2 linked regions of the Allorhodopirellula heiligendammensis genome follow. Each later gene encodes a partner of the first gene's protein in a complex. Links are inferred from orthologs where the notes say so. Each region holds a gene or a part of one and is shown in the gene's direction. Other genes may lie near its edges. The genes, in order: nusB and rpsJ.

Region 1 (15,158 bases):
TGTCGCGAGCGGCAACGAGGTACCCCTGGTTGAGGACGCAGCTTTTCTGCGGCGCGCTTATTTGGACACAGTAGGCGTAGGGCCGACGCCAGATGAAGTTCGCGCTTTCCTCGCTGAGGACACACCACGCAAGCGAGAGGCAATCGTCGAGAAGTTGCTCAGCGATGATCGGTACGCTGATCATTGGGTCAGTTTTTGGATGGATCTGCTCGCCGAGAATCCTGGTCTGTTGAATGCTTCCCTCAACAGCACGGGCCCGTTTCGCTGGTTCCTGTATGATTCGCTACGGGACCGCAAGCCGCTCGACCGGATGGTAACGGAGCTGATTATGATGCGTGGAAGTGCATCGGATGGAGGCAGTGCCGGATTTGCACTCGCCGGTGAGAACGATTCACCCATGGCCGCGAAAGCGCACATCCTCTCGTCTGCGTTTCTTGGAATCGAGTTGCAATGTGCTCGCTGCCATGATTCTCCGTTTCATAGCACCACTCAAGAAGATCTGTTTTCCATTGCCGCGATGTTAAATCGCAAATCGTTATCGCCACCGAAGACGAGCCGCGTGCCTGCCGCATTCTTTGATGGCATCGGTCGCGAGTCGCTGATAAAGGTAACGTTAAAACCGGGGGCTCAGGTACAGCCTCAGTGGCCGTTCACCGCAGTAACAGGGACCGAAGACTCCGACGCGCTAAGTGCTTTGATGCACCAGCCCACGGACAGCCGCGAACGCTTAGCGGCGCTGATCACCGGTCCCCAGAACCAACGATTTGCGAAGGTTGTCGTCAACCATCTATGGAACCGTCTGATCGGTGCTGGTATCGTCCAGCCGCTCAATGATTGGGAAGGGCACACCGCGAGCCATCCAGAACTGCTCGATTGGCTGGCCTATGAATTGTTGACTCATGACTACGATCTCTGTCACGTTCAGCAGTTAATCATGACATCGGAGCTCTATGGGCGGCAGGCTCTCGGGACGAATCGCGATGCGAGCGCGGAGCAACGTTTCTTCCACGCCCCCGATCCACGGCGGTTGACGGCGGAATCGATTGTGGATTCACTGTTCGAGTCAAGTGGCCAACGCATGGATAGCGAAGAACTGACGTTTGTCCATGACGGTTCCGCCACGACGAGAACGCGGATGACGCTTGGCAAACCGCATCGTGGCTGGATGCTAGCGGGATTGAATAATGAACGCGACCGACCGAGTCTGTCGATGCCCCGTGCGCAAGCCGTGGTGGATGTCTTGCAGGCATTCGGATGGATTGCCGAACGCCAGCAACCGATCGCCCAACGCAACCAAGACGCCAATGTGCTGCAGCCCGGCATTCTGGCAAACGGCAATCTCACCATGTCTCTCACGCGTGCTAGCGCTCGCAGCCAGCTGGCCGATCTGGCGGTGCAAAGTGAAACGCCAGAGCAGCTTCTCGAAGAGCTGTTCCTGCGATTTTTGGCCCGCTACCCTAATCCCTCTGAGCGTGACACGTTCGTCAGTGCACTTGCAGTTGGGTTCGACGAACGCTTGCTGCCAAGCGATGAGATTGTGCCAGTCAGCCTCGCTGCACCGCTGCCACAATCGACGTGGACCAATCATTTGGTACCCGAAGCAAATCAGATCCAGCTGGAGTGGCAAGAGCGGGTAAGAAGAGGTCCCGACGCCGATCCGCGTTTGGAGGCCGTGTGGCGGCAACGCTACGAAGATGTGATTTGGAGTCTCGTCAACGCCCCCGAATTCGTTTGGATACCATGAAGCCCATTCGCAATCCCCCAAGGTCATCAATGTCTCAGTCAACACGCCGTCAGTTCCTGCAGACGAGCGCCGCAACGGCGGGTGCAATGTCGCTTCCTGCGTCTGCGATCTGCGGAGCCGCCGCACCGCTTGTTAAAGGCGACGCGGAGCATGTCATCTCCATCTGGCTCGGAGGTGGCATGGGGCAGATGGATACTTTCGATCCGAAACGGAAAGGCGATCCGAAGGCGAAGGTAGCGGGTTCGTACTACGATGCCATTGATACGTCAGTCCCCGGTGTTCAAGTCTGCGAGCATCTGTCGGGTGTCGCAAAAGTAATGGAACATGTCACTGCGGTGCGATCGGTTCATCACGAGGTGATTGACGAGCACGCGGCGGCAACGAATCGGCTTCACACTGGCCGCTCGATCAGCGGGACGGTGACCTATCCCTCGCTCGGATCGATGATTTCGCACGAACGAGGCAGCGCTGGTGACGGAGCGCCACCCTACGTCTTGATCGGTTACCCTAACGTCACCCGTGGTCCTGGATTCCTCGGTGCAAAGCATGGATATCTTTATTTAACTGACACGAGCCAGGGACCGGCCGGCCTGTCACCTCCGGCCGGGATCAGCCAGTCCCGCCAAGACCGTCGCCAAGCCTATCTGGCGGAACTGCGACGTACAACAGGAATGAGTGAAATGAGGGCGTTGGCTGAGTATGACGCTGTGATCCAGGAAAGTTTAAAGCTCAGTGGGCCGCAGTTTGGCTCGGTATTTAATCTCGACGAAGAGCCCGGTCACCTACGGAATCAATATGGCGGCGAGTTTGGCCAGCGATGTCTACTCAGTAGGCGTCTGGTTGAACGCGGCGTGCGTTTCGTAGAGGTCAGCCACAACTTGAACTTTCTCAATGGATCCGGTTGGGATGTGCACAACAACGGGATCGTCAACCAATACAAATTAATCGCGGAGCTGGACCAATCCCTGGCAACTCTGATCGCGGATTTGCGTAGCAAACAACTCCTCGACAAAACTCTGATTATGGTTACGACGGAGTTTGGACGCCCTGCGGATTTCGACAGCGGCGGTGGTCGTGGGCACCAGGGGACCGCGTTCAGCTGCGTGCTTGCCGGTGGGGGCCTCACTCACCGTGGCGCCTATGGCGAAACCGATGAGATTGCTAAACGTATCGTTGCGAATCCGGTGTCCATACCTGATCTCTTCGCGACCGTTTGCGCCGCCGTGGGCGTTGACCATCAAAAGAACTTGTACGATGGCGATCGCCCGATCCCAATCACCGACCAGGGCACACCGATTAGTGCGTTGTTTACTTAGCTGCCTCTTGATTTACCAGCCCGACGCGCCAGCGATGCAGTTCAGCTTTTGCCCTGCCTACGCTGGGGGGAGTGTTGTGCATTTGCACCGTGAAAGCAACTGTCGAAACAGTCGATCTAGGCGACCACGGTCGACCGTCCTGATCAGCGGTCGCCGACGCGTCGCCTGTCGGTGATGAACACGAGCGATTCGAAAGCAGTCGGGCTGCGCTCTGGTCTGGACGCAATGCAGAAATCACAATCACCATCGTCGTCGGGCATCGCCGGGACGTCTCCAGCTTCATCTGGTATGAAATCGGGCCCCTCGGCGTTGCTGTTTTGACTATGAGCTCGATCGAGAGAGAGCTACGCGGAAGACATGGATCGCCGATCTTCCCGCAGCGACATCGCGCACGGTCGCTCTTCGTGCTATGCTAGCGGGCTGATCGCTGCCCCACAGTGCCACAGCGTTGGTAGATAGTTTCCCGTTACGCTGTAGGAGTGTCCAAGACGGGATGCGTGCAAAAGTACTGAGGCAGGGGTAACGCTGCCAAGTCGCCAGAGTCCCCGGTTCCATTTTTTGATTTGTGCGAGAGTCTGATGCTATTTCTGTTGTTCGTTTTTGTCGCTGTGGCGGCATCCGTGTCGGCTGCCGATGAGTTCGCCCTCCACTCTTTCAAACGCCACCAGCTCTCGGACACGTACTTCTCCGAAGGTGCTGCGGTGGGTGACCTGAATGCGGATGGTATCCCGGATCTGGTTTACGGCCCGTATTGGTTCGAGGGACCGGACTTCCGCGAACAGCACGAGATCTACAAACCGGTTCCCCAAGACATGAACCGCTATGCCGATAACTTCTTTACATGGGTCGAGGATTTTAACGCGGACGGGTTTGCCGATGTTTTGGTAGTGGGATTGCCGGGCACGCCCGCATTCATCTTCGAGAACCCCCAAGACGGTTCCGCCAACGCTCATTGGCAGCGACACCGCGTGATGGAGGGCATTGGGAACGAGTCTCCGGAGTTCATTGACGTTGATGGTGACGGCCGTCGCGACTTAGTTTGCGCCCACGATGGGTTCTTTGGTGTCGCAACCTATGACCCCCAGAACGCATTCGAGCCGTGGGACTTCCATGCGATTTCTGAACCGAACGCTGCCAAAAGAACGCCCCATGGACTCGGAATCGGCGACATCAATAGCGACGGGCGCATGGACCTGATTCACGCTCACGGGTGGTATGAGCAACCAGAGTCGAATGCACTGACGACTCGATGGCGATCGTACAATGCGCCCCTAACCAGCGCCTACGGTGGGGCAGAGATGTATGCCTATGACGTGGACGGAGATGGCGACAACGACATCATCACCAGCAACGCTGCGCACGACTTTGGCTTGGGATGGTACGAGCAAGTACGCACGGGAGACGACATCACGTTCAAATATCACCGCATCATGGGGGCCAAACGCTCCGAGAATCAATACGGTGCTTTGTTCAGCGAACTGCATTCCGTTCATCTGGCTGATATCGATGGCGACGGACTGCAGGATATTGTGACTGGGAAAACCTATTGGTCACATCATCGGCAAAGCCCGATGTGGGACGCGGGCGCGGTTGTCTATTGGTTCAAGCTGGTGCGAGATGAGAACAGCATTCGCTGGGTCCCTCACTTGATCGACGCTGAATCGGGGATCGGTAGACAAATCGTCGTCGAGGACGTCAATGCAGATGGACTGCTCGACGTCGTGGTGGGCGGTATGAAGGGAGGCCATGTCCTGCTGCATCAGAAGGAAACTGTTGCGGAAGCAGACTGGAACGCGGCCCAGCCGAAGGTGTTTGCTGACTTCCAGCCCGAATCCACACCACAGCTTCGTAAAGCAAATGTTTCTAGCGTGAAGATGAGTCCGCGGACCGGCCGTGTGGCTGGTGCCATCGAAGCCGAAACGCTGACCTACTATGTCAGCGGCGGGAACGCGCGACCTCAGGATATGCGAGGATTCTCTTTAGATCGTTGGAGCGGACAGTCGCAACTGTGGTGGACGGGGGCGCAGCCGGGCGACTCTTTGACCATGGAGTTGCCAGAGTTCTCTGGGACGGTAGATATCGAGATCGTGCTGACGGGTGCGAAAGACTATGGCATCGTGCAGTTGTATCTCGATGATCAGCCGCTCGGTACTCCCATCGATCTCTACCAACGCGATGTCAAAACAACGGGGGTACTCAAGTTCTCTCAAAGGAAGGTTGACGGCAATCAGCACACATTGGGTGTGAAGATTACCGGATCCAATCCTTCAGCCGTAAAGTCGTTCATGTTCGCGATCGACTATGTGCGCGTCAAACAGGCTGATGGCAACTTCGTTCAGGGGATCAATCCGGAGGATGGTGTACTCCCGAAAACGGCTGACGGTCGCACGCTAGGTCTCGATTTCGAGAGCGGAACGTTAGCGGATTGGACGGCCACCGGGGACGCATTCCGAGACCAGCCTGTCCAAGGCGATACCGTATCGGCGCGACGGAATGATATGCAGAGTGATCACGAGGGTGAGTATTGGATCGGTGGTTACGAGCGGCATGGTGACGAGGCGACTGGCACGCTCACATCAAGTCCGTTCGTCGTGTCGGAGCCTTTCGCGACGTTCTTGGCCGCCGGTGGCAAGCACGACGAAACGCGGGTCGAGCTTGTGGAACATCAATCCGGTGATGTCTTCTTCGCGTATTCCGGTTCCAACAGCGAGACGCTGCAACAGGTGGTCGTGGATGTCAAAGCATTGCTTGGTAAGGAAGCCGTGATCCGTTTGATCGACGAGCATCAAGGAGGATGGGGACACATTAATTTTGATCATTTTCGCTTGCACAAAACGCGTCCCGCCAAACTGACCCCACCCAAGATTGTCCTCGAAGCGGACGAGTATCCGCATGCGGGTCTGCCCGCCGCTGAGGCTGCTGAAGCGATGAAGGTCCCCGCTGGATTTCAGGTCACTGTGGGGGCGGCGGAGCCCGACGTGCAGCAACCCGTCGCGATGGCGATCGACGACCGAGGGCGGGTCTGGATCGCGGAAGCGTTCGAGTATCCCGTGCGCGCGAAAGGTGATCAGGGCCGAGACCGCATCTTAATTTTTGAGGATACCGATGGTAACGGCTCCCTCGATAAGCGCACCGTGTTCGCGGAAGGCCTGAATCTCATCAGTGGGCTGGAGGTTGGCTTTGGGGGCGTCTGGGTCGGGGCGGCACCGTACCTGATGTTCATCCCTGATCGAAATGGTGACGACATCCCCGACAGTGCACCTCAGATTTTGCTCGATGGCTGGGGCTATCAGGACACCCACGAAACGCTCAATGCATTCATCTGGGGCCCCGATGGTTGGCTGTATGGTTGCCATGGTGTGTTCACTCACTCTCGCGTAGGCAAGCCGGGAACGCCCGACGAGGAACGCGTACCTGTGAATGCTGCGGTCTGGCGATATCACCCCACACGCCATCAGTTCGATATCTTTGCCCATGGCACCAGTAATCCGTGGGGCGTTGATTTCAACGACCGCGGTCAAGCTTTCATCACCGCATGTGTGATCCCGCACCTCTATCACGTCATTGAAGGTGCGCGGTACCAGCGTCAAGGCGGCCAGCATTTCAATCCGTACACCTACCGCGATATCACGACCATTGCTGACCATTTGCACTATCTCGGTGCGAATCCACACGGCGGGAATAATCGCTCGGATTCAGCGGGAGGAGGCCATGCTCACGCGGGGGCCATGATCTACTTAGGCGATGCCTGGCCTGAGGCCTACCGAGGCGAGCTATTCATGAACAACATTCATGGACAGCGGCTGAATGTTGATAGGCTGCAACCGCGTGGGTCCGGATATGTCGGCACGCACGGTCCGGATTTTTTACTGACCGGTGACCAAGCGTCTCAAATTCTAAACCTGCGATACGGACCTGACGGCAATGCGTGGATGATCGACTGGTATGACATGCAGGCTTGCCACCGCCGCGAAGTGAATATGCACGATCGTAGTAATGGCCGCATTTATAAAATCAGTTACAGCGAAACAGCAGGAGATTTGCCCGCAGCCCAGCCTGCCGCGGATCCGTTTGCATCGCGTGGCATCTCCCACTCGCTTGCGGAAATGTCCGACCGGGAGCTCGCCGAACTCGTGCTTCAGAGGAACGATTGGTTTGTGCGTCACGCTCGCCGGTTGCTTCAAGAGCGAGCCCTGCGCAGCGAAATCGATTTGGGTGCCCGGTCAAGGTTGCGTGAAATTGCCGTGACTCATGCAGATGATACCCGGCGTCTCCGCGCTGTCTGGGCACTACACGCCGTCTCCGGCTTGGACGAGGCATTCTTGCAAGCACTACTGAATGACCCAAGTCCGTACGTCCGTGGCTGGACCGTTCAACTCGCCATGGAGGTCTCGCAGAATGCCCCTTCGAACGCCATGTTGGAAAGGTTCATCGAACTTGCGCAGCAGGATCCATCTCCGGTGGTGCGTCTATACCTCGCATCGGCGGCGCAGAATCTCGACTTGAATCAACGCTGGGGATTGATTGAGTCACTGTGCACTCATGCGAGCGACGCCAACGACCATAATCTACCGTTGATGTACTGGTATGCAGCCGAACCGTTGGCGGACGTTGACGCCTCCCGAGCGCTGGCTCTGGCAATGCAGGCTGGCGTGGCCATTCCACTGGTGCAAGAGTTCATGCTGCGGCGGATCGGTAGCGCTGACGATGCGGGACGGTCGCTTGAGGTCCTGGTACAGGGTCTGGGTGAGGCCAAATCCAGGACGATCCAAATCGCCTTTTTGAAAGCAATTCGGTTGGCATTACGCGGTCAGCGGCGAGTGTCGCCGCCGAGGCAGTGGGGGGAAGTGTCGGCGCGGCTGATCCAAAGTGATGATGAGGAGGTGAGCACACAAGCCATCGCTCTGGGCGTAACCTTTGGTGATCCCGCTGCAACGGCCAAGATGCGTGAGCAGATCACAGATGGGAGTTTAAGTACTGAGCATCGGCTCATTGCGATCGAATCGTTGCTTGGTGCCAATGACCCTGAGTTGGTTCCATCCTTGATCACGCTGCTGGATGAGGACGAGGCCCTGCGTGAGGCTGCTATTCGTGGCATGGCTCAGTATGATTCTGGCGATGCGACGAACTCACTGTTGGCTCGCTACGACGACTTCACACCCGAACAACGGCGACTCGTTCTCGGTACGCTCTGTTCCCGGGCGTCTAGCGGACTAGCCCTGCTGCGTACCATTGAAGCCAAACAGATACCCAGCAGTGATTTAACCGCTGATTTGGTGCGTCAGCTTCAGCTCCTGCAGAATCAGGAGATTGGAGATCTGCTGACGAGTGTCTGGGGATCCGTTCGCGAATCCGATTCAGACAAGCTGGCGATGATTGCCCGTTACAAGGAACTGGTTGAGTCCGATACGGAACCGCCCGTTAACCTCGCCCTGGGACGGGCCGTTTTCGCCAAGACGTGTATGAAATGCCACGTGCTCTACGGGGTGGGATTCAAGATCGGCCCAGACTTAACGGGATCGAACCGCTCGAACCTCGACTACCTGCTCAGCAACATTGTCGACCCGAGCGGGGTGATGGCCAAAGAGTACCTCCCCACCATTCTATTGACCGACGATGGACGCGTTGTCAGCGGCCTGGTGAAAGCCGAAGACAATCGCTCGATCACGATTCAGTCCACCGACGCGGTGGTGATTGTGCCCAAGAATGAGATCGAAGAGCGTATTCTGAGTGAGAAGTCGATGATGCCAGAGGATCAACTGAAGCAGTTTAGTGATCACGAAGTCCGATCGCTCATCACTTACTTGCGGGGTAAGGAGCAGACGCCGATGTTGGCTTCGGACGAGGACCTCGCCCGGTTCTTCAATGGAACCGATCTGACAGGCTGGAGTGGTCGCGATGATCTATGGTCGGTTGAGAACGGTGAACTCGTGGGCCGCACGGACGGACTTGCGCAGAACGAGTGGATTGTTAGTGACTTGGCCGTGGGCGACTTCACACTGACGTTAGATGTCAAGTTGGTTGGCAATCGAGGAAACAGTGGCATTCAGTTTCGCAGTCATGCCCATGACGGCGAAGTTGCGGGCTATCAAGCAGACATCGGGGTTGATTGGTGGGGCAAGCTCTATGAAGAACACGGCCGTGGCTTGCTATGGGACCAACCGGCCGATGCGAAGGTGAATGTAGGCGATTGGAATCGCTATAAGATTGTCGTGAGCGGCCACCACATTCGCACCTATCTCAACGACGAACTCTGCGTCGATCTAGAAGACCCTGACGGCGCGGAATCGGGGATTATTGCATTCCAGCTCCACAGTGGCGGGAAGACCGAAGTGCGTTTTCGGAATATTCAACTAACACGTTAACGGTTCGAAACAAGAGCCTATCTCACTGAATAGTGGGCGCAACGTAAACGCAGGACGATCCAGAGACCGGTTGTCGGGCATCGTTGTCGCGGTAAACGCGACCTCGACTCCTTGGATGGGGGGTTAGTACCGGATTGTAAAGCCAGTGCGATCTGGTTGTGGATCACGGCAGTCGATCAGGGTCTCGTTGATTTTGTATTTCATCGAGTCAGCGACTCGCTTGGCAAGTTCTTTGATCGAGTCGGTCGGGCCCTGGACGTCCATGGTTACGTCACCGTCGGGTTCATTTCGGACAAATCCCGTGATCTCGAGTCCGCGAGCTTGTTGAATCGCATTGACGCGAAACCCGACGCCTTGAACGTCACCGCGATATCGAAATATTTTTCGTTCTATGTTCATGTTGGATTCTTTCCCGGAGTGGTTTCAACCGCAGTGAGCGAAGTGGCGTTTTCCGAATTGCTGCCCGTTGACATCCTACGGCTATTTCGGGCATGTTATCATGCATGTCCACACGCCGACGCGCCCGCGAAATAGTCCTGCAACTTCTTTACGAAGCCGATCTCAACGATTGGCGCGACGCGGATGCTTCACGCCGCTTCATCCGCTCTCGATTGCAGGGACGCACACTGTTGACCAATTTCGCCAGTGAGTTGCTCGACGGCACCATTGCTCATCGCGACGCGATCGATCGTGAACTCAAGCGATTGTCGACCAATTGGGCGCTCAGTCGAATGCCCGTGACGGATCGCAACGTACTGCGACTGGGAGCTTACGAAATCTTGTTCTCCAAAACACCGGGCCAAGTCGCGATTTCTGAGGCGCTAACCTTGGCACGCCGTTACGGGGGCGAGAATAGCCCCCGGTTTATTAATGGTGTGCTCGATCGGCTGTTCAAAAAGTCCATTGCGGAAAAAACGACAGTCGCCTCGGAATAGCCCGCAATGCGTTCTGCGTATACCGAAGTGCTGCGGGTCGCGGTACCACTGATGATTAGCACGGGCATGTTTTCGCTCGTGTTGTTTGCTGACCGTACACTGCTTTTCCAGCATGAGCCCGCCGAGATGGGCGCTGCCATGGCGGCGGGAAACCTGTTCTGGGTTTCGATCTGCGTGTTCGTTGGTATTGCGTCCATGACCGGCGCCATCGCCAGTCAATACGTGGGTGCGGAGCAGCGTGATCGGATCGGCGGGATGCTATGGCAATCCGTTTGGTTTTCGCTGGCGACGATGCCGCTGTTTTTACTGGCGGGTTATTATGCCGAGCCACTGTTTCGCTGGACCGATCAAGCACCTTCATTGATTCCCGCAGAGACAATTTACTTTCAGATTCTGATGTGGGGAGGTGCCGGTGAAGTCCTGCAGACCGCTCTATCGGGATTTTTCAGTGGCACGCACCGCACTCGCACGATCGCGGTCGTCAGCATCATTTCGGGACTCGTCAATCTGGTCCTGGATTGCGTTCTGATCTTTGGGCTCGATCCGGCGTGGTGGGGCGGAGAGGGGCCTCGGGTATGGGAACTTGGGATCGCGGGGGCAGGGATCGCGAGCGTGATATCGTTTTGGTTCAAAGCGGTTTGCTATGGAGTGATCTTGCTAAGACCCCAATTTCGGTCGACTTACGGTATCGCGCGAGGATTGGGGCTGGATCGCCGCATGATGGCGAGGTTGATCTACTTTGGGTTTCCGGCGGGGCTGATGTACGCGACCGAGGCGGGGGCGTTCACAGTGATCGTGTTAATGATCGGTCGCCTTGGTGATGTGCCGCTGCAGGCGACGACCATGGCAATTAATTTTAATATGATCGCCTTCATTCCGTTGGTAGGTTTGTCGATCGCCGTTTCGGTATTGGTGGGTAATCACTTGGTTGGCAGTGGTCCGGCGCGGGCCGTCCGTTGTGTGTGGGCGGCGTTGACAATTGCCTGGGCCTATTCGGCTGCCTGGGCATTGATCTACTGGTTTGGCGCTGAGACCATGATTTCGTTGTATTCGATCAATCCGGCTGCGACGACGATCCCTCACGACGCGAAGCTGGCTTTACAAACGGCCCAGGGGCTGCTGGGTTTTGTTGCCATTTACGTACTCCTCGATGCGACTCAGCTGATTCTCGCCGGCGCACTTCGGGGGGCCGGAGATACGTGGTTCGTGCTGCTCGCTGGACTGTGCGTTTCGGTGATCACCTTGACGATTGGGTTTGCATGGGAGCCGGCATGGCAACCCGCTTTGTGGGGCGAGAACGCCTCGACGGGGGCGGCCGAGTTTGGCTCGATGTCCGCGTCGGTATCGGCAGTGCTGTACTGGTGGTGGAAGGTCATCACCGCATTTGTCGTCCTGTTAGCCGCTGCCATGACGGCGAGATATCTGCAGGGCTCTTGGAAAAAGATGCGAATGGTTTGAGCGAGCTTGCTCAAACCTTGTCATGCCCTAACGCAGCGTTGAGGCTTCGGCCGTGGTGGAGCGAATCATGCTTGGGAACCAAGACTCCAGCGTTTGGCTGACTCCACTGAGGGTGCGGCGTTGAATCGTGGGTGCGGAGATCGGTCCGTCCACTTCGACCGTGAAAAATGTATAGCGGTTATCGCGGAGCGGACTGATGACTTTGCTGAACAAGTTAGTCGGACTGACCTTCGTATTGAATGTTAGGTCGAGATGTTCCAGTCGTGAAAGAGTTCCACTTCCATCCAAAGCGATCAGGTCTCCCCATACCGACAAGCGGTTGAAATTCACGTCCTCGCCAAAGATGGCGAATTCCGATTGGGCGTCGGTGAAGGCGACGTCTTCGGTGGGAGTGATGCGCAGGAGGTTGAAAAACTGCACCAGCATCGGTAGCTCGTAGATATTGGCACCGCTGACCCGTGCGGTGCCGGCACCTTTGAGCAAGTCCGAATCACCGAGCCGCCCATCCAGACGCGAGTTGGAATCGAACCGACCAGTAATTCCCGAGCGTGTCTGACCCATCTCGGAGAGAATCGTTGCGATCTGAGCATTTTCCATGGAAACCCCCACGTCGAAGTCGCCACTGGACAGTGCGACCGTGCCACTGACGTCGAGCTTTCCGTCAAACATACTTCCAGAAATGGGGGGGCGAGTGGACTGTGCAATCGCATCGGTGGCACCGCCACGTTGCAGTTGGCCGCTCGCGGTCAGCGGCAGCCCTGAGACAGGGTCAATGTCGCTGGCCAGCGTTCCCAGCCGCAGTTCATCACCCAGGATTGAAAATGGCCCTGTCAAGGAGGTGACCTGTAACCCATACGCATGTAGCGAATCCACGGCGAGCTCGCCGCCGGCCCGCAGCAGCTCACCGTCTTTAATTCCACGAATCATGATCTCACCGCGTAGGGAGTGAACCGGCCCTACGTCGGCAATCCGATTTCCTTCGAGCTGCAGTGCGAGATCCCAATTGATGACAGGATCGTCGGACTCAGTTTGAGCCAGCAGAATGTTAGTGACCCCTCGCAATCCCAGTGGCCCACGGAGATCGAGCCCGCGCATGGCCCAACTCATCTGCTCCGGCAGCGCAGCGATCAGCTCATCATCGGGAATCAGTCGGCAGCCACTCTGCAAGTCCATCGTCAGTAACCATTGTCCCGATGGTTCAGCCTGGCATACACCGTCGGCGATTAAACGCGAGGCGTCGTGGCGACCTCGCAAATCCACGATACGGACCACCCCATCGTGATAACCCACCCTCCCGCCGACGATATCAATTCGGTAGGGGATCGCTTTGGGGCGGATACTCAGCGGGTTCGGGTTTGCGCGAGCTTCCGTCTGATGGGAGGCATCGAGTGACAATTCAAGCGGGTTGCCGCCGGACTGATGTATCTGGACGTCGAGTTTGTCGAGCGTGCCTGCAGGAGACAGCGCATCCCAAACCGAACGAGACGATTCTGGTAGTGAGACGCGGAGGGAATGTTCCATCGCTAAATCGGCGACGCGGAACCGCAAACTCAATTCCGATGGCGATTGCCGTGCCGGCATCTGATAGAGACCGTCACATGCAATTTTGGCTGCCCCCGCGTTATTAGCGGTAAACCCAATTAATCGCACGAGATCGTCTTCGACTTGAATGCGACCAGCAACGTTATAAAGCGGATACGCGAAGTTCGTGTATCGGAGGGTGCCACCAATGACGCGCAGGTCAATTTGCCGGTGGGTGACCCCTGCGGCGTCCGTTCTGATAGAGGCGGACGCGAGTTCGATGGCCCCTCGCGGTTGGAGCGATCGAACAAACTGTTCAAGCTTGGATGACCCCGATCCAGGAGACGTTGTTTTCCCGCCTGAGAATTCCCGTTCAGTCAGGGCCGAGATCAATGCGTTGTCGATTGCGATTGCTCCGTCGGACTGAATCACGATGGACTTTTCTGGTGAACTGGCGAGGACAGTGCCCTCCTTCATTGGGACATTGAAGACGCAGTGGATAGGCCGTCCACCTGCCACGCCGGTCAGCCGCCGGGTGTCGACCCTGCCATTGGCAATTCGGATCTCCCCACGTAGCTGCTGCACCGGGTAGGGAAACTTATCGAATCGAACATCCACACCCTTGCACTGCACGTGGGCCTGGAGCTCCCAAGGCTCGTCGTTCAAAGGGTTGCTGTGGAACTGTTCGGCCGTGAGGTCGATTCGACCAGCAGGCCGAAAACGATCAAATAGCTCGCAGCTTTTCGCGGGCAGCGAACGTCTGAGTCCTTCATTGAGCTGCAATTCTTTCGCGGAGATTCTAAATTTACAGTTCGTCAGCTTCGCGATCAGGCGCGAGTCGCCTAGCGGAAGTGACACGAAGTCAGACCGTTCCTGTAGTCGCTCTAAATAGCTTGAGGTCACCGAATCTGAATTTGCAATAGCGATATCGAGGTCACTCGACGCCTCAACATGACAGGTCGCATCTCCAAACCGTGCCTCGGTGGGGAGCAGTTCGAGCTTTTGCTCCGTCAGGTGCACGCGACCGCGAAGTTGTTCAAAGCGGTCTGGTAAACGCTTGTCCGCGTAACCGCCGTCCCGCACCACATAGTCGACATCGTACTGGAGCGAGTTCGGATTCGAGGGATGGTCACCATCAGGCATCGTGCCCAGCTGAAACTGCACATTCAAATCGCCTGCGACGCTGAACTGAGCGTCTACGGGCAGGCGTTGCGGCAGCCATGTTTCAACGTGTGCTAACAGTCCATCGGTCAGACGCAGGTCTGAGATGCGTGACTTGAGGCGCGTCTGAATGAGCTCGCCGTGCTGCAACGTCTGCAAGATTTCTAAGTCGCAACGGCGATACAAGTCGCTATCGCCACGAATGGCAATTTTTCGGCTCCCATCGCAAATTCCAAGGATCTCATCGGTCGTGTCGATCGCCACTTCAGACCAATGGAACGTGAGAGTCTGATCTTGGTCGTTCGAACGCGCATCAGCCGGGAGAGGCAAATTGATCGCACCTGGCATCGGGGCGTCCGCTTTGGGGGCCACAGATAGGTTCACCCGAACTTCCCTAAGCTCGATGCGCGGGCAAACTGGACCGAGTCGAGGTGGCGGCCACAAACCGGCCAGTGATAGCTTGCCATCGGACTGCAGTCGCACGTCGGCGGCGACACCCTCAATGACAATTCGACGCGTCTCCACTGGATTGCGCTGATCGAGCAGTTTCTGGACGTCTATTTCGGCGAACGCGGTAATCCGCTTGATCTCCACCGCGGGCCGGCTACTCCATTTTTTAATCAGGGACTCGCCGATTGCCGCAGCACGGCTCTTGCCG
Region 2 (15,242 bases), on another replicon or contig:
CGGCAACAATGTCAATCTGAGAACGGGTTGTTGGGCGGAATGTCGACCGATGGCATCGCCCATCGCGAGCACGGAGCAATGATTCAGCCCCGCCGGTCGCGGGCGCGCAATGATGATTCAGCTCCGCCGGCCGCGAGCACGCAGCGGTGGCCTGGTCAAACGGCCGGCGGCGTCTGGGTACAATCGACGAAAAGTTCAATTGAGTTGCCAAGATTCAGCGGGGGTGATCGAATGACCTGGGCGACATCCCCCCGCTAGGAACACTCATCATGGTATCCGACCCCTTTGACATCACTCGTATCGAGCGGCCTGATCCGGCGCTGCTCCGCTACTACATCTTGTGTTCGCTCGCGTCGGGGCCGTTGTTCCCACTCGTGCTGATTCCGTTGTTGTGCCGCTACTACACGCTCAGGTACCGCTTTGACGATCGGGGCATCTCGCTGTCTTGGGGAGTTCTGTTTCGTTCAGAAACGTATCTTACTTATAAACGGATCCAGGATATTCACCTCAACCGCAACATCATTCAGCGGTGGCTGGGGTTGGCGACTTTGACAGTGCAAACCGCATCGGGAGCGGCTACGCCCGAAATGAAGATTGAAGGGGTCTTGGAGGCCGAGCCGCTGCGCGACTACCTGTATTCACAAATGCGGGGTACACGTCACGAAAACGATGTGAGCGAGTCAACCTTGCCGCCTGCATCGATCTCGAGCGTCCCAGCGGGTGAGGAGGATGTGCTGCAGTTGCTCATGGGCATCCGTGATAGCATTGATGTACTGACGCGTCGTATCGCGACGATGGAGGAGCGGCAATGAACGCTCTCAACATGTCCATGCCGGAGGAATATGGCGGACGCGTGTACGAAGGCATCTGGCGGATCCTGGCCAGTTGGTTTCGAGTGCCACGCCAGCCACCGGAATTGCCACAGCAGGCGAACGAGACGATCGCATCGCGGCGGCCTGCGCCTGGATTTTTGAGATACCTTCGCTTTGGATTTGCAATTCTGATGGCGATTTTATGCCTTGTCACAGCTGTGGGCTGGCTCGCAGTCACCATCGCGTCGCCCGCCCTAGGATTGGTTGTTCTGTTGCCGGTGGTCCTGTTGATGGCCGGATGGCTGGCAATTGGCTGGGTCGCGATCCGGCTACGCTATGATACGACGTGGTACGTGTTCAGTGACCGCAGCATGCGACTACGGCGTGGGATCTGGCTTATTCGCGAGATTACGATCACGTTTGAAAACATCCAGAACGTGCAAACTCGCCAGGGGCCCCTGCAGCGTTTCTTTGGAATTGCTGATGTGATCGTGGAAACGGCGGGAGGCGGAGCGTCACCGCAAGGAGGCCCGTCGACCGGTCATCAAGGTTTGATTGAAGGGATTTCCGATGCCGCTGAACTGCGAGACGCGATTCGCGAAAAAATCGCCGCCAGCCGCACGACAGGCCTCGGCGACGAGCATGAGCCGCGCGATCAACAGCGGGAGTGTCGTTGGAGTCCTCAACAGATTGCGGTTTTACGAGAAATTGATTTGCTGTTGCGCACTTCAAGCGACAGATAATTGAGATTCCTACAATGAGTAGCCGAGTCTAAGGCTTAGAGATTGTAAACTCAGGGCGCACGGCTCCTCGCTGCAATCCACCCGCTTCCGCTTTCTTAAAGTGAGATTATCAATGAGTGTTTACGACGAACAGTTTGAAGTCATTCGCAACCGGCCTGGATTCATCGCCGCCTTGGATCAAAGCGGTGGCAGCACGCCCAAGGCGTTGGCCGCGTATGGCGTCGACGAAAACGCATGGAGCAACGAGGACGAGATGTTCCAGGTGGTCCATGAGATGCGCACACGCATCATCACTGCTGACAGCTTCAATTCCACTCGGATCGTCGGCGCGATCCTATTCGAGGACACACTGAATCGTAAAATCGAGTCAAAACGCACCGGAGATTACCTCTGGAACGTCAAACGGATCGCGCCCTTCTTGAAAGTCGACCTGGGGCTAGCCGACGAAGCCGACGGAGTGCAGCTCATGAAGCCGATCCCGACCCTGGCCAACAGTCTCGCCAATGCGAAACTGCAGCCTGTCTTCGGAACGAAGATGCGATCAGTGATCCGACACGCCAGCCCGTCCGGAATCAAAGCGATCGTGGATCAGCAATTCGAAGTCGCTGCACAGATCATGGACGCCGCGCTGATGCCGATCATTGAGCCGGAGATCGACATTCATTGCCCCGAGAAACTTGAAGCGGAGCGTCTTTTGCGGCAGACGCTCGTTGAAAAACTCGATGGTTTACCTGCGGATCGAGTGGTGATGTTGAAGCTGACCCTGCCCGAGGTCGATAACCATTACGAATCGCTGGTGGCGCATCACAACGTGCTCAAGGTAGTCGCCTTGTCGGGCGGCTACAGTCGCGACGAGGCCAATCTTCGGCTTAGCCGCCAGCAAGGCGTCATTGCCAGCTTCTCGCGTGCGCTCGCCGACGGCCTCCACGCCGACCAATCCGATCAGCAGTTTGACAATATGCTCAACGAGTCGATCACTTCCATTTTCGAGGCCTCGATTGCGTGACTCCGAGGGCGTTCGAAAAGACCAATGTTTACAAGGATGCAGAACAGGCTCGAGGACGACGGGCGATTTTCACGAGTTGGGGATTTCCACTGGGCTGATTGCTCGGCGTCCGGCGAGGGACGGCAGGAGCGTATCTCGTGGGATCCCATCTTGTTGATAAGCCATCTGGGTTGGTGAGCAGAGTCTGCGCTGCAGGGGTGAGCTTGGCGAACCCTTCGGGATGGGGCCCCACGTTGCTTCTGGCGCCGCATGACTTGCGGCGCGGGGCGGATCCGTTCATGCTGCTTGGCAAGACAAATGCACCATTGGTCACCGAGATTCCGGCTCGCTACATGAACGTTGCTCTGTTCGTTCCCTGTTATATCGATCAGTTTTTTCCCGATGTCGCCATCGCGACGCTTGAACTGCTCGAGGCTCAGGGCGTCACCGTCCACTTTCCACCCTCACAAACCTGTTGCGGGCAGCCGATGGCCAATACGGGCTGTTCTGCGGAGGCCGCGCCCGTGGCCCGGCAATTCGTGGAAATGTTTGCGGGGTACGACGCGGTGGTATGTCCCTCAGGCAGCTGTGTTTCGATGGTTCGCAATCATTATGGGGACTATTTTGCTCCCGATGACGAGCAATTTACCCAGGTCCGCGACGCGACCTTCGAGCTATGCGAGTTCCTCGTCGATCGCTTGAACGTGCGCGAGATAGAGGGGCGATTCCCGCACAAGGTCAGCATTCACTCCAGCTGCCACGGGCTGCGGGAACTGCGTCTGGGGCCGTGCAGCGAGCAGCAAACACCTCGTGAGAATCGCCTACGGATCCTGCTCGAATCGCTCGCTGACGTGGAAATCATGCCGCTCACCAGAATCGACGAGTGCTGTGGTTTTGGCGGCACCTTCGCGGTCACTGAACGCGAGACCAGCGTGGCGATGGGAGTCGATCGGGTCCAAGACCACATCGCTGCCGGCAGTGAAGTTATGATTGCAGGAGACATGAGTTGCCTGATGCACATGCAGGGGCTCATCAGCCGCCGAAAAATGCCGCTGCGAGTCATGCACATCGCCCAAGCCCTCGCCGGCCGCGAGTTAGCCCCCAGCCCCTAGCTGCCGCCTCCTTGTCTCGCCTTCTTCCTGTTTCCTCCTTCTCCTTGTCTCCATGTCTCCCTCTCTTCCCATTATCGATCATCCTCGAGCCGCCAGGGACTTCGTTAATAACGTGCCCCGCTCGCATTGGCATGATGACGCCTTGTGGTTTGTTCGCGTTAAGCGAGACCGGCAGGCTCAATCGCTGCCTGAATGGGAGTATCTGCGTGAGCAAGCGTCTGCGATCAAACAGCATACAATCGCGAACTTAGGTACCTATTTGCAGGAATTTGAGGCCAATGCGAGCCGGATGGGTGCCGTCGTGCACTGGGCTGCCGACGCGGCCGAGCACAATCAGATCGTGCTTAAATTACTGCAGAAAAACAACGCTCAGCGGATCATTAAGAGCAAGTCAATGCTGACCGAGGAGTGCGGTCTCAACGAGTTCTTGATCGACAACGGAATTGATGTCGTTGACACGGATTTGGGAGAGCGGATCGTACAGTTGCGGGGCGAGCACCCCAGCCACATTGTGCTGCCGGCGATCCATATCAAAAAAGAGGAGGTCGGCGAGACCTTCCACCAGCATCTTGGCACCCGGCAAGGCGAGGCTGATCCGCAGGTGCTCACCGAAGCGGCGCGTGGTCACCTGCGGGGCAAATTCCTGGACGGAGAGGTGGGCATCACGGGTGTGAACTTTGCGATCGCCAACACCGGTGGGATTGTCGTCTGTACGAATGAGGGCAATGCCGACTTGGGAGTTTCGTTGCCGCGGGTGCACATCGCGTGCATGGGCATTGAGAAACTGTTGCCGCGATTCGCCGATCTCGGCGTCTTTACGCGCTTGTTGGCTCGCAGTGCCACTGGGCAACCGATCACCAGTTATACGTCGCATTTCCATGGGCCGCGCGACGCACAGAGCGAGCTGCACATCGTGTTGGTCGATAATGGGAGATCTCGAATTCGAGACAGCGATACGTTTCGCGATTCGCTCAACTGCATTCGCTGTGGCGCCTGCATGAACACCTGCCCGGTCTATCGCCGCAGTGGCGGTCACAGTTACAACGCGACCGTGCCCGGGCCAATTGGCAGTGTGCTAGGACCAGCTCGCGAGCCAAAGGTTCACAAAAGTCTGCCGTATGCGTGTAGCCTGTGTGGATCTTGCACCGACGTGTGTCCGGTCAAGATTCCGCTGCACCATCAACTGCTCGCTTGGCGGAAGGTGCTCGTGGGCAAACGCTTGCTAGCGTGGAACAAGCGAGTGGGGATGAAAGCTGCGTCGATTCTGTTTCGGCATCCCAGGCTATTTCGCTTTGCAGGATACACCGGACGTACTGCCCTGCGTGTGCTCCCTAAAGCGTTGACACACAATCGGCTGAACGAATGGGCGATCGACCGCGATTTGCCCACCCCGCCGCGGCAGAGTTTCCGGGCATGGTATGCGGAAAATCGCAAGCAAACAAAGCCGGAGGATGTGAAATGACCCACCCAGTCGCCACCGCTGAGCAATCGCACAGTCGTCAGGTCATCTTGGATCGATTGCGTGGCAGGATGGTGGATGCACCCGATTTACCCCAAATTGATCCTGGCCGCTTGATTCGATTTGATGATCCGGTTGCTCACTTTGAGCAGACCCTTGGGCTTGTCGGTGGGCAGTCGCACCGTGTGCAAACGCACGCGGAAATCAGACAAATTCTCAGTGATTTGGATGAATTCAAGTCGGCTCAACGAATCGCATCGACGGTCCCTGAAGCAGTTGCGCCGACGGTAGATTTATCGAGCACCGACGATCCGCACACTCTCGCTTCCTTGGACTGGACCATCGTACGAGGCGAGTTCGGTGTCGCTGAGAACGGATCGATTTGGATCGACGGGGCAACGCTCCCGCATCGAGTGATGATTTTTATCGCACAGTATCTTGCGATCGTCATCTCACGCGAGCAGCTGGTCGATCAGATGCACCAAGCGTATATGCGGATTGGAACGCCTGCGCCCGGTTTCGGAGTTTTCGTGTCTGGTCCCAGCAAAACCGCCGATATCGAACAATCCCTCGTGCTGGGTGCCCACGGATGCCGCAAACTGCAAGTCTTCTTGTTGCCCTAGCGGTCGTTAAGTGTGCCAACGCGACGGTCGCATCGTTTTCGGCGTTGCATTGTTTCACTCGAGAGGGTGCCCCACGCGTTCAGAGCGTCGTTGTTTGGCATTACCTTGCAAGATTGTTTCGATGTTCGTTCGTTGCGAGACGAGTTCGCGACGGCAGACAGTTTGTCGTTCACTTGGGTTTTTGGGTGGGGTTTCTTACTTTAGGTGAATGTGGATTTCATCGAGAGCAGCTCATGCCCTCCTCGGGCATATAAAATTTCGATCAATTTCCCAAAAGCCGTTGACGCTTCTCGCTCCCGCCCGTACATTCTCGCCTCCCCGCAGCAAATTGGTTTGCTGCAGTGGGTCCCATGTTCGCCGTCAAAGAAGATAGGTCACGATCGTGTCAGCTGGTGCCAGTGAAATTATCCGCATTCGTATGGAAGCATACGACCATGCAGTTCTGGATCAGAGCGCGCGTGATATTGTCGACACAGTCAAGGCGACTGCAAGTATTGTTCACGGTCCGATTCCATTGCCGACCCGGATTGAGCGCTATACAGTGCTCTCGAGTCCATTTGTGAATAAGAAGGCTCGTCAGCAGTTTGAGATCCGGACGCACAAGCGTTTGGTTGATATTGTCCAGGCTTCGGCCAAGACCATTGAGGCGTTGAATAAACTCAGTCTGCCGGCTGGGGTCGACATTAAGATTAAGGCGTCCGCCCGCTGATCTGGTTGGCCGCAAAGGTTGCGAGTCGCTTGAGCTGGATGAGCTTTGCTCTCCTATGCACGCCACTTTTGCTTCTTTTGCCTGCCCGTTGTTTTCGGGCGAGTGTTGAGTCGGTTCTCTCGCGGTGTGTTTTCCGCTGGAGCTTGTTTGAGTCAGGTCCCTTCGTCAGCCGTTGGCGTTGGGTTAGTTCATTACTTTTGTAGTCACGGTTTTCCGTATGGTCGGAAGCTGCGGCGATACCGTTTGAGGCTGCCCGTTTTTGCGGGTGTGCTCAGTCGAATCGCCGGGCGGTCCCGGAACTCCTAGCGAACTTTCAGGTAGCTCGTCGCTTAAACGGCGGGCAGGAATTGTTATGTTACCATCCATTTTAGGCCGCAAAGTGGGGATGACTCAGGTCTTCCTCGAGGACGGCACCGCTGTCCCGGTCACTGTTGTGCAGGCCGGGCCCTGCCATGTGTTGCAGGTCCGCAGTAAAGAGCGGGACGGCTATGAAGCGGTTCAGCTAGGGTTTGAGGACAAGCCGCGTCGCCTGGCTGCTCGTAGTGAGCGTGGTCAGGTCGCTTCGATCGAGAGCAAGCGGTCGAAGGCTCGTGTTGCAGCTGGCGTTGAAGTTTCCGCCAAGGCTGATTGTGAGCCGCAGCGTTTTGTTCGTGAGTTCCGTGGTCCTGTCGATTCCGCCACTGTTGGCGACGCGTTGACGGTTGAGCAGTTTGCGGACGTGAAGGCTGTTGATGTTACCGGCACCAGTAAGGGTCGCGGTTTCTCGGGCGTTATGAAGCGGCATAATTTCGCCGGTCAGCGAGCCACTCACGGTGTGAAGAAGTGTCACCGTCACGCTGGTGGTACGGGCATGAGTGCTTCGCCCAGTCGCGTCTTTAAGGGCAAGAAGATGCCTGGTCAGTACGGAAACGCACGGATCACCACTCGCAATCTTCAAGTGGTGAGTGTTGACGCAGAAAATAATTTGCTGCTCGTTCGCGGTGCGGTACCTGGCCCTAACGGCGGTTTCGTTTCGATCCGTCAAACCAATAAAGTCTGAGGGCGAAAATAATGGCAACCATTCCAGTTCTAGACGCGTCGGGCAAAGAAGTCGGCACGTACGAAATTGATACGACGCAGATCGCAGATCGCGTCAGCAAGCAGCTGCTGCATGATGTTGTGGTGATGTACCAGGCGAATAAGCGTCAGGGCTCGCACAACACTCGTACCCGTGGTCAGGTGAGCGGCACGAATAAAAAGATGTACCGTCAGAAAGGTACGGGTAACGCTCGGGCCGGTTCGAAGCGAACGAATGTTCGTCGTGGCGGTGGTGTGGCTCGCACGGTGAAGCCGCGTGATTACAGTTACCGGCATCCAAAGAAGGCCATCAAGTTGGCGACGCGGATGGCAATTCGCTCGCGTATCGACGACGGCGAAGTGGTGCTGATTGACGGCTTCGGTATTGATACGCCCAAGACCAGTCAGATGGCAGCAGTGCTGCGTAGTTTGGGTCTTGAGGGTGTGACTACGTTGATCGCAACCTCCGGAGATGACTCCGCTGTGTATAAGAGTGGTCGCAATATTGAGGGTGTCTGTGTTGAGCCAGTTCGTCAGTTGAATGCTCTTTCGCTGTTGACGCCAAAGAAGGTTTTGTTCACGACCGCGGCTCTCGATAAAGTCAAAGACGGCACGTTTGCCGGTTCTGGCTCGAGCGATAATCAAACCGAGGAGGCCGCCGGCTAGGTTGGTGCTCGTGAGCTTCGTCTCCGCGTATCAATCATTGTCGAAAGGAAAATCATGGCACATATTCAGCCCCCCAAGCCTGTTGAGCGTACTGTCAAGCTTGAGCCGCATCAGGTTCTGCTTCGTCCGCTCGTTACTGAAAAAGGCGTTCACCGCGCCTCACGAAACAACCAGTACGCGTTTCAGATTCACCGCGACGCAACCAAGATTGATGTTCGTGCAGCGGTTGAGTCGCTGTTCGATGTCAAGGTCACGGCAGTGCGGACCCAAACCCGGAAGGGCAAGTTTCGCCGGTTCCGCAATCGGATGGGTCGCACCAGCGATTGGAAGAAGGCGATCGTGCAGTTGCACGCCGACGACCGTATCGACTTCTTTTAGCGGATGACGGCACGTGGGCAGCTTTTGAGTTGCTCGCAGTGCCGCCCACGCTGACTAAATCATTTTACCGTACCCAACAAGCCAAACGCTAATCGCTAACTGCTAGAAGCTAAATTTCATGGGCATTCGAATCTACAAACCGACGAGCGCCGGTCGACGTAATGCGTCGGTCAGTGACTTCAAGGATTTGACCAAGGGCTACAAGCCCGAGCGATCGCTGCTGCGTCCCAAACGCAAGACGGGCGGTCGGAATAATCAGGGCAAGATCACGGCGCGTCACCGAGGTGGCGGGCACAAGCAAATGTATCGCGTGATCGACTTTCGCCGCGTCAAAGATGGCGTGGTCGGGATGGTCGAGTCGGTGCAGTACGACCCCAATCGCTCGGCACGCATCGCGCTGTTGAAGTATGCAGACGGTGAAAAGCTTTATGTGGTTTCCCCGCAGGGTATTAAGGCTGGCGATCGGCTTGAGAATGGCCCAGACGCTGCTCCCACGCTCGGTAACTGTTTGCCGCTGAAGAACATCCCATTGGGTACTTCGGTGTGCTGCATTGAAATGCGAGCAGGCCGTGGTGCGGTGATGTGTCGCTCGGCTGGTACTCAGGCAACTTTGCAGGCTCGTGAAGCTGATTGGGCGCAGTTGTTGTTGCCTAGTGGCGAAGTTCGTCGCGTGCCAAGTGTCTGTCGTGCCACGATTGGCCAGGTCGGTAACAACGACCATATGAAGGTTGTCATTGGTAAGGCTGGTCGTGCTCGTTGGATGGGGCGTCGTCCTCATGTTCGCGGGACAGCCATGAACCCGATCGATCACCCGCACGGTGGTGGTGAAGGTCGAACCAAGGGCGGTCGTCATCCGGTCAGCCCACAGGGCAAGAGTGCCAAGGGCGGAGCAACGCGTCAGAAGCGTAAGCCGAGCAACTCGTCGATCGTTCGTCGTCGCAAGAGTCGTCGATACGGTCAATTGAAACTTCACAAGTAGGCCGGCCAGCAAACGTCTGAGAATCAATCATGAGTCGAAGCAGTAAAAAGGGTCCGTTCGTTGACCCCAAGTTATTTTTCAAGGTCCAAAAGGCAGCTGAGACCGGTTCGAGTGAACCGATCAAGACGTGGTCACGTGCCTGTACCATTGTTCCCGAGTTTGTCAACGTGACATTCATGGTTCATAACGGTCGTCAGCACCTCAAGGTGTTGGTTACTGAGGACATGGTCGGTCACAAGCTCGGTGAGTTTTCACCGACCCGGACTTTCCGGGGCCACGGCGGTAAAGGCAAGCGATAAGCTTAGGAGTTCGTAAACATGTCTCAGTTCAACGCACATCACAAGAATGCCCACATCAGCGCACAGAAAGTGCGTCTGGTGGCCAACATGGTTCGGGGGATGTTCGCCGACGAAGCGCTTGATACTCTTAAGTATCAGCCGCAACGCGGTGCTCGCATGCTCGAAAAAGTGATCAAGAGTGCCGTCGGCAACGCTCAAGACCCTGACCAAAACAGTGGTCGGGGTTTCCGGATCGAGGAATTGGTGGTCACCGACGTGCGCGTCGATGGCGGGCCGATGTTCAAGCGAATCCGCCCGCGTGCTCGCGGGATGGCATTCATGATTAAGAAGCGTTCCAGTCACATTCATGTCGGTTTGACACACATCGACGAAATTTAGAGAGTTCACCATGGGTCAAAAAGTCAATCCGATCGCTTTTCGTCTCGGCGTCACTCGCGGCTGGGGTAGCCGTTGGTACGCTTCCAAACAGGACTACGCAGCCCTGTTGGTCGAAGACAAGAAGATTCGTGATTTCATCACGAAGCACCCCCAGAAAACACAGTACAAAGCGGCAGGCATCGACCGCATCGAGATCGAACGGACGCGTGATGAAGTTCGCGTGATGATGTTCGTTGCTCGGCCCGGTTTGATTATCGGCAAGAAGGGTCAGGAGATCGAGATTCTCCAGGCTGAATTGCAGAACCTGGTCGGACGCCGGATCAATTTGAAAGTCGAGGAAGTCGGTCGGCCAGAGCTGCAAGCTCAGTTGGTTGCCGAAGATATCGCTCAACAACTGGCGAAACGTTCCAGTTTCCGCCGGACGATGAAACGCTCTTTGGAGCAGACGATGGATGCGGGTGCGAAAGGCATCAAGATCCAGATGGCGGGCCGGCTCGGCGGAGCGGAAATGGCTCGACGTGAGAAACAAAGCGCCGGATCGATCCCGCTGAGCACACTGCAGGCGAAGATTGATTACGGAGTCACTGAAGCGATGACGCCACAGGGGCACATCGGGATTCAGGTGTGGATTAACCAAGGTACTTACGGAGACGACAACGATGGCGTTGATGCCCAAACGGGTCAAGCATCGAAAAAGCCAAAGAGGTCGTATAAAAGGTAACGCGACTCGCGGCAATACGGTCGTTTTTGGCGATTACGGAATTCAGTCACTGGATGCCGGATGGATCAAAGCAACGACGATCGAGGCCGGCCGGATCGCAGCCCAGCAATACGTTCGCGGCGAAGGCAAGCTCTACATTCGCATCTTCCCAGACAAGTCAGTTACCAGCACACCACTGGAAACTCGGATGGGTAAGGGCAAAGGGGAGCCAGACTTTTGGGCCGCCGTCGTGAAGCCGGGTACCATTTTATACGAACTCAGTGGTGTGACCGAGCAGCAAGCAAAAGTTTGCTTTGCACGGTTGGCCAGCAAGATGCCAGTGAAGGTTCGCTTTGTCGCTCGTCGTACTGCCTAGGCAGCGACGGCCGATCGGACCGATTTGACCAATACCATTTCCCTTTTCGTTTGTTGAACGATGACATCATTGACTGAACTTCACGAAATGAGCGATGAGCAGCTCGATGCGACTGTGAAAGAAGCGGCTGAGACGTTGTTTCGCCTGCGGTTTCAGTCGCAGTCCGAACGGCTCAACACGCCCAGTGAAATCCGCAAGAATCGTCGGCTGATCGCTCGGATCAAAACGATTCAAACCCAGCGAACGACAGCGTCGCAGTCCGCCTGAGTTGCGGGCGTGCGTCGCCACCGAATAACCACCGAGGCCCCCGCGGCCTCGCCAGTACACCCCTTCCAATTGAATTGTCCGAAACGTCATGCCTAAACGCGTGTTAGCCGGAATCGTCACCAGCGACAAGATGAATAAGACGCGCCGCGTCGAAATCAATCGTGTGGTCAAGCATCCGAAGTATAAGAAATACCTCCGCAGCCGAACTGTGTGTCACGTCCATGACGAAGACAATGAGTCGGGTGTGGGAGATCGCGTGGAGATCATCGAGTCCGAGCCGTTGAGCAAGCTGAAACGCTGGCGTCTCGTGCGAGTGCTCGAGAAGAGCACGGCTGTCGACGTTGTGGCGCTTCGTGCTGCTCGTAAGGAAGCGATCAATGCTGCAGAAAGTGAAACGATCGAAGCCGCTCATGCGGGCGAAGCTCCCTCAGGCGACGCTTCGTAATTTAGAGAAGCGTCGGAAACCATCTATTTGTCGTTGAAGTAAATTAAATGATCCAACAAGAAACTCGACTCGACGTCGCGGACAACACCGGTGCTCGTCAAGTGATGTGCATCAAGGTGCTCGGCGGAAGTCGTCGACGGTTCGCAACGGTCGGTGACGTGATCGTTTGCAGCGTCAAGAGCGTGATTCCCGGCAGTGAAGTGAAGAAGAAAGCGGTTGTCCGTGCGGTTATCGTGCGAACCAAGACGCCGACTCGCCGTGCCGACGGAAGCTACATCCGGTTCGATTCCAACGCGGTTGTGTTGGTCGATAAGGACCGCAATCCCCGTGGTACCCGAATCTTCGGTGCTGTCGCAAGGGAGCTTCGTGAGCACAAGTTCACCAAGATCGTCAGCTTGGCCAACGAAGTTGTCTAGGCGAAGTTTCCACCAAGACCAAAACACAGCTAGTCGCTAATTGCTAGAAGCAAACAAAATGAATTTCCGAATTGATGACGAAGTGATCGTGATTTCCGGTGCCAATAAAGGGCACAAGGGCAAAATCATCAAGATCGATCGTGACGCCAAGAAGGTGATCGTCGAAGGTGCCGCCAAGGTCTGGAAGCATGTTCGTCAGAGCCAAAAGAATCCGCAGGGTGGACGTCTCAGCAAAGAGATGCCGATCTGCGCCAGCAATGTGATGATTCTGGATCCCTCCTCCGGGAAGCCGAGTCGGATCGGACTGCGATATCTCGAGGATGGCAGTAAAGAACGTTTCGCCAAGAAGAGTGGAACGAGCTTGGGCCAGGTCTCACCGGCCAAAGCGAGCCGCGCAGCAAAGTAAAGTTTCAGGTTGCCGTATCTTCCGGCAGCGACATCCAATTTTAATTTCCAACGTTAATCACATCGGCGCGAACGCCTCCCATGTCCAGTACCAAACCACGCTTGCAAGCTCGTTATGAGGAATCCATTCGGGAAGCCTTGAAAGAGCAATTCAGTTTCGCCAATGTGCACCAGATCCCACGGCTTGAGAAAATCACGCTGAATATGGGTGTCGGTGCCGCCGTTGCTGACAAGAAAGTTCTCGATATGGCCTTTGAGTCGATGACTCAGATCGCCGGTCAAAAGCCAGTGTTGACGTTGGCTCGCAAGTCAATTGCGACGTTCCGACTTCGCGAAGGCATGCCGATTGGCTGCATGGTGACACTTCGTCGTCAACGCATGTATGAGTTCCTCGATCGTTTGATCTCGGTGGTGTTGCCACGGGTGCGTGACTTTCGCGGGATCAATCGCAATGCATTCGATGGACGTGGTAATTACACGCTGGGGTTGAACGAGCAGCTCGTTTTCCCCGAATTGAACCCAGACAAATTCGTGCGGCCTCAAGGAATGAACATCAGCATCATCACCTCGGCCCGTACAAACGACGAAGGTCGAGCGTTGCTCGAGCAGTTCGGCATGCCGTTCAAACAGCCCAAAGAAAAAGCCGGCGCTGCTTAACGCAGTGCCTGTGAATCGTTCACATTAACCAACATCACCGTTACGTTTCCCAAATGGGCTTTGCCGCCCGCTCCGTTCACCGCAGGTCCTTTCGTGGCAAGCAAATCCAAAATCGCCAAGGCGGCTCGCACGCCAAAGTTTTCCTCACGGAAAGAAAACCGCTGCAACTATTGTGGTCGTCCGCGGTCGGTCTATCGCAAATTCGGCTTGTGCCGGATCTGTTTTCGCCTGAATGCGAACATCGGGTTGATTCCCGGCGTGCGTAAGGCCAGTTGGTGAGTTTGGAAACAATACAAGGGAACCCACAGCTATGATGACCGACCCCATTGCCGATATGCTCACACGAATCCGTAACGCGGTGCGTGTAGAACGGCCTTATGTAGATATTCCTGCCAGCCGTGTCAAACGCGGATTGGCCGACGTCCTGAAGCGTGAAGGCTTCATCTGGGACTGGAAAGAGGAAGACACCGAACCCTGCAAGACATTGCGGTTGGAGCTGAAGTATGGCCCCAACGGCGAACGCGTGATCCAAACGATCAAGCGTCTGAGCAAGCCTGGACGTCGCATGTACTCCCGCAGCAAAGAGTTGCGACCGGTACTCGGCGGTCTTGGAATTCGCATTATCAGCACCAGCAAGGGTGTTGTCAGTGACCGGGAAGCTCGCCGTGAGAAAATCGGCGGCGAAGTCCTGTGTGAAGTCTCCTGAGCCTCTTGCGTTTTAGTTTTTTCCACCTCGTCTGATCGGGGTGATCCTCCCACATCCCCAGTTTTGTTCAAGCGAATCAGCCATGAGCCGCATTGGTAAAAAGCCCATCGCGATCCCCGCCGGCGTAACGGTTACGGTCGATGACCGCACGCTCAACGTCGAAGGCCCCAAAGGCAAGTTGACGTTCACGCATCGCCCTGAAGTGACGGTGACTGTTGATAGCGATGCCAATGAGGTGACCGTCACGCGTGGTGACGATACTCGTTCGTCCCGTGAGTTCCATGGATTGACCCGTGCCATTCTGGCGAACATGGTCGTCGGCGTGACCCAAGGATACGAGAAGAAGCTCGAGATTGTTGGCGTTGGCTACTTGGCCGCGATCAATGGTGACACCCTGCAACTTCGCGTCGGCTTCGCCAACGAGTTGCACCGCAAAATTCCGTCGGATTTGACGGTCACCTGCCCTGATCAGACACACGTGGTCGTGCAAGGCTGTGACAAGCAACGGGTGGGGCAGTTTGCTGCCGACATTCGCTCGCTGCGTAAACCTGAACCGTACAAGGGCAAGGGCGTTCGTTATCAAGGCGAATACGTCAAGATCAAGCCCGGCAAGTCCGCTACCAAATAATCATCATCATCGGTGCATCGTCATGGATAAAAATAAGAAAATTCAGTCGAAGCGACTTCGCCGTCGCCGTCATGTTCGTAACAAGTTGCGTGGTGACGCCAATCAACCCCGGCTGTGCATTCACCGTTCGCTCAAGCATTTCGCTTGCCAGGTCGTCGATGACGAGCAGGGCAAAACGATTGCCAGTGCCAGCACGCGTGACAAGAGCATTCGCGATCAAGTGAAAGCTGGTGGCAACTGTGACGCTGCGGCATTGGTTGGTAAACTCGTCGCTGAACGAGCCGCCGAAGCGGGGATCAAATCCGCTCAGCTCGATCGGGGCCACAACAAGTATCACGGCCGGGTGAAGGCATTTGCCGAAGCCGCCCGTGAAGCCGGTCTTCAGTTCTAAGTTCGCCAACACCATTCCCACTCAAAAACCGCAGCCGGCCGAACTTCCGTCG

What was found.
Region 2: the proteins of nusB (region 1) and rpsJ are in contact, whole or in part, in a solved structure (PDB 3D3B), measured with the Escherichia coli proteins. The link is inferred for Allorhodopirellula heiligendammensis from one-to-one orthologs.

The regions. Positions count from the first base shown.
Region 1 is NZ_SJPU01000001.1:2,630,827-2,645,984, forward strand. Bases 8,903-11,638 are described here. They hold nusB (transcription antitermination factor NusB), read left to right. Parts: upstream 8,903-9,916; coding sequence 9,917-10,360; downstream 10,361-11,638. Other genes in these bases: Poly21_RS10005 (PVC-type heme-binding CxxCH protein), read left to right, coding at 8,903-9,425; Poly21_RS10010 (acylphosphatase), read right to left, coding at 9,549-9,824; Poly21_RS10020 (MATE family efflux transporter), read left to right, coding at 10,367-11,638. Also shown: Poly21_RS09995 (DUF1553 domain-containing protein), read left to right, coding at 1-1,744; Poly21_RS10000 (DUF1501 domain-containing protein), read left to right, coding at 1,774-3,060; more of Poly21_RS10005, read left to right, coding at 3,639-8,902; more of Poly21_RS10020, read left to right, coding at 11,639-11,818; Poly21_RS10025 (hypothetical protein), read right to left, coding at 11,846-15,158. UniProt on the Escherichia coli protein: Part of the processive rRNA transcription and antitermination complex (rrnTAC). The complex forms an RNA-chaperone ring around the RNA exit tunnel of RNA polymerase (RNAP).
Region 2 is NZ_SJPU01000002.1:2,405,842-2,421,083, reverse strand. The notes cover bases 4,960-7,779. They hold rpsJ (30S ribosomal protein S10), read left to right. Parts: upstream 4,960-6,116; coding sequence 6,117-6,443; downstream 6,444-7,779. Other genes in these bases: rplD (50S ribosomal protein L4), read left to right, coding at 7,494-7,779; rplC (50S ribosomal protein L3), read left to right, coding at 6,829-7,482; Poly21_RS19155 (LutC/YkgG family protein), read left to right, coding at 5,111-5,734; Poly21_RS19160 (lactate utilization protein B), read left to right, coding at 4,960-5,114. Outside these bases: Poly21_RS19180 (PH domain-containing protein), read left to right, coding at 270-812; Poly21_RS19175 (PH domain-containing protein), read left to right, coding at 809-1,555; Poly21_RS19170 (fructose bisphosphate aldolase), read left to right, coding at 1,668-2,561; Poly21_RS19165 ((Fe-S)-binding protein), read left to right, coding at 2,894-3,652; more of Poly21_RS19160, read left to right, coding at 3,705-4,959; more of rplD, read left to right, coding at 7,780-8,165; rplW (50S ribosomal protein L23), read left to right, coding at 8,220-8,543; rplB (50S ribosomal protein L2), read left to right, coding at 8,662-9,522; rpsS (30S ribosomal protein S19), read left to right, coding at 9,552-9,821; rplV (50S ribosomal protein L22), read left to right, coding at 9,840-10,199; rpsC (30S ribosomal protein S3), read left to right, coding at 10,210-10,920; rplP (50S ribosomal protein L16), read left to right, coding at 10,859-11,275; rpmC (50S ribosomal protein L29), read left to right, coding at 11,336-11,542; rpsQ (30S ribosomal protein S17), read left to right, coding at 11,631-11,987; rplN (50S ribosomal protein L14), read left to right, coding at 12,035-12,403; rplX (50S ribosomal protein L24), read left to right, coding at 12,462-12,809; and 5 more genes. UniProt on the Escherichia coli protein: Involved in the binding of tRNA to the ribosomes. Part of the processive rRNA transcription and antitermination complex (rrnTAC). The complex forms an RNA-chaperone ring around the RNA exit tunnel of RNA polymerase (RNAP).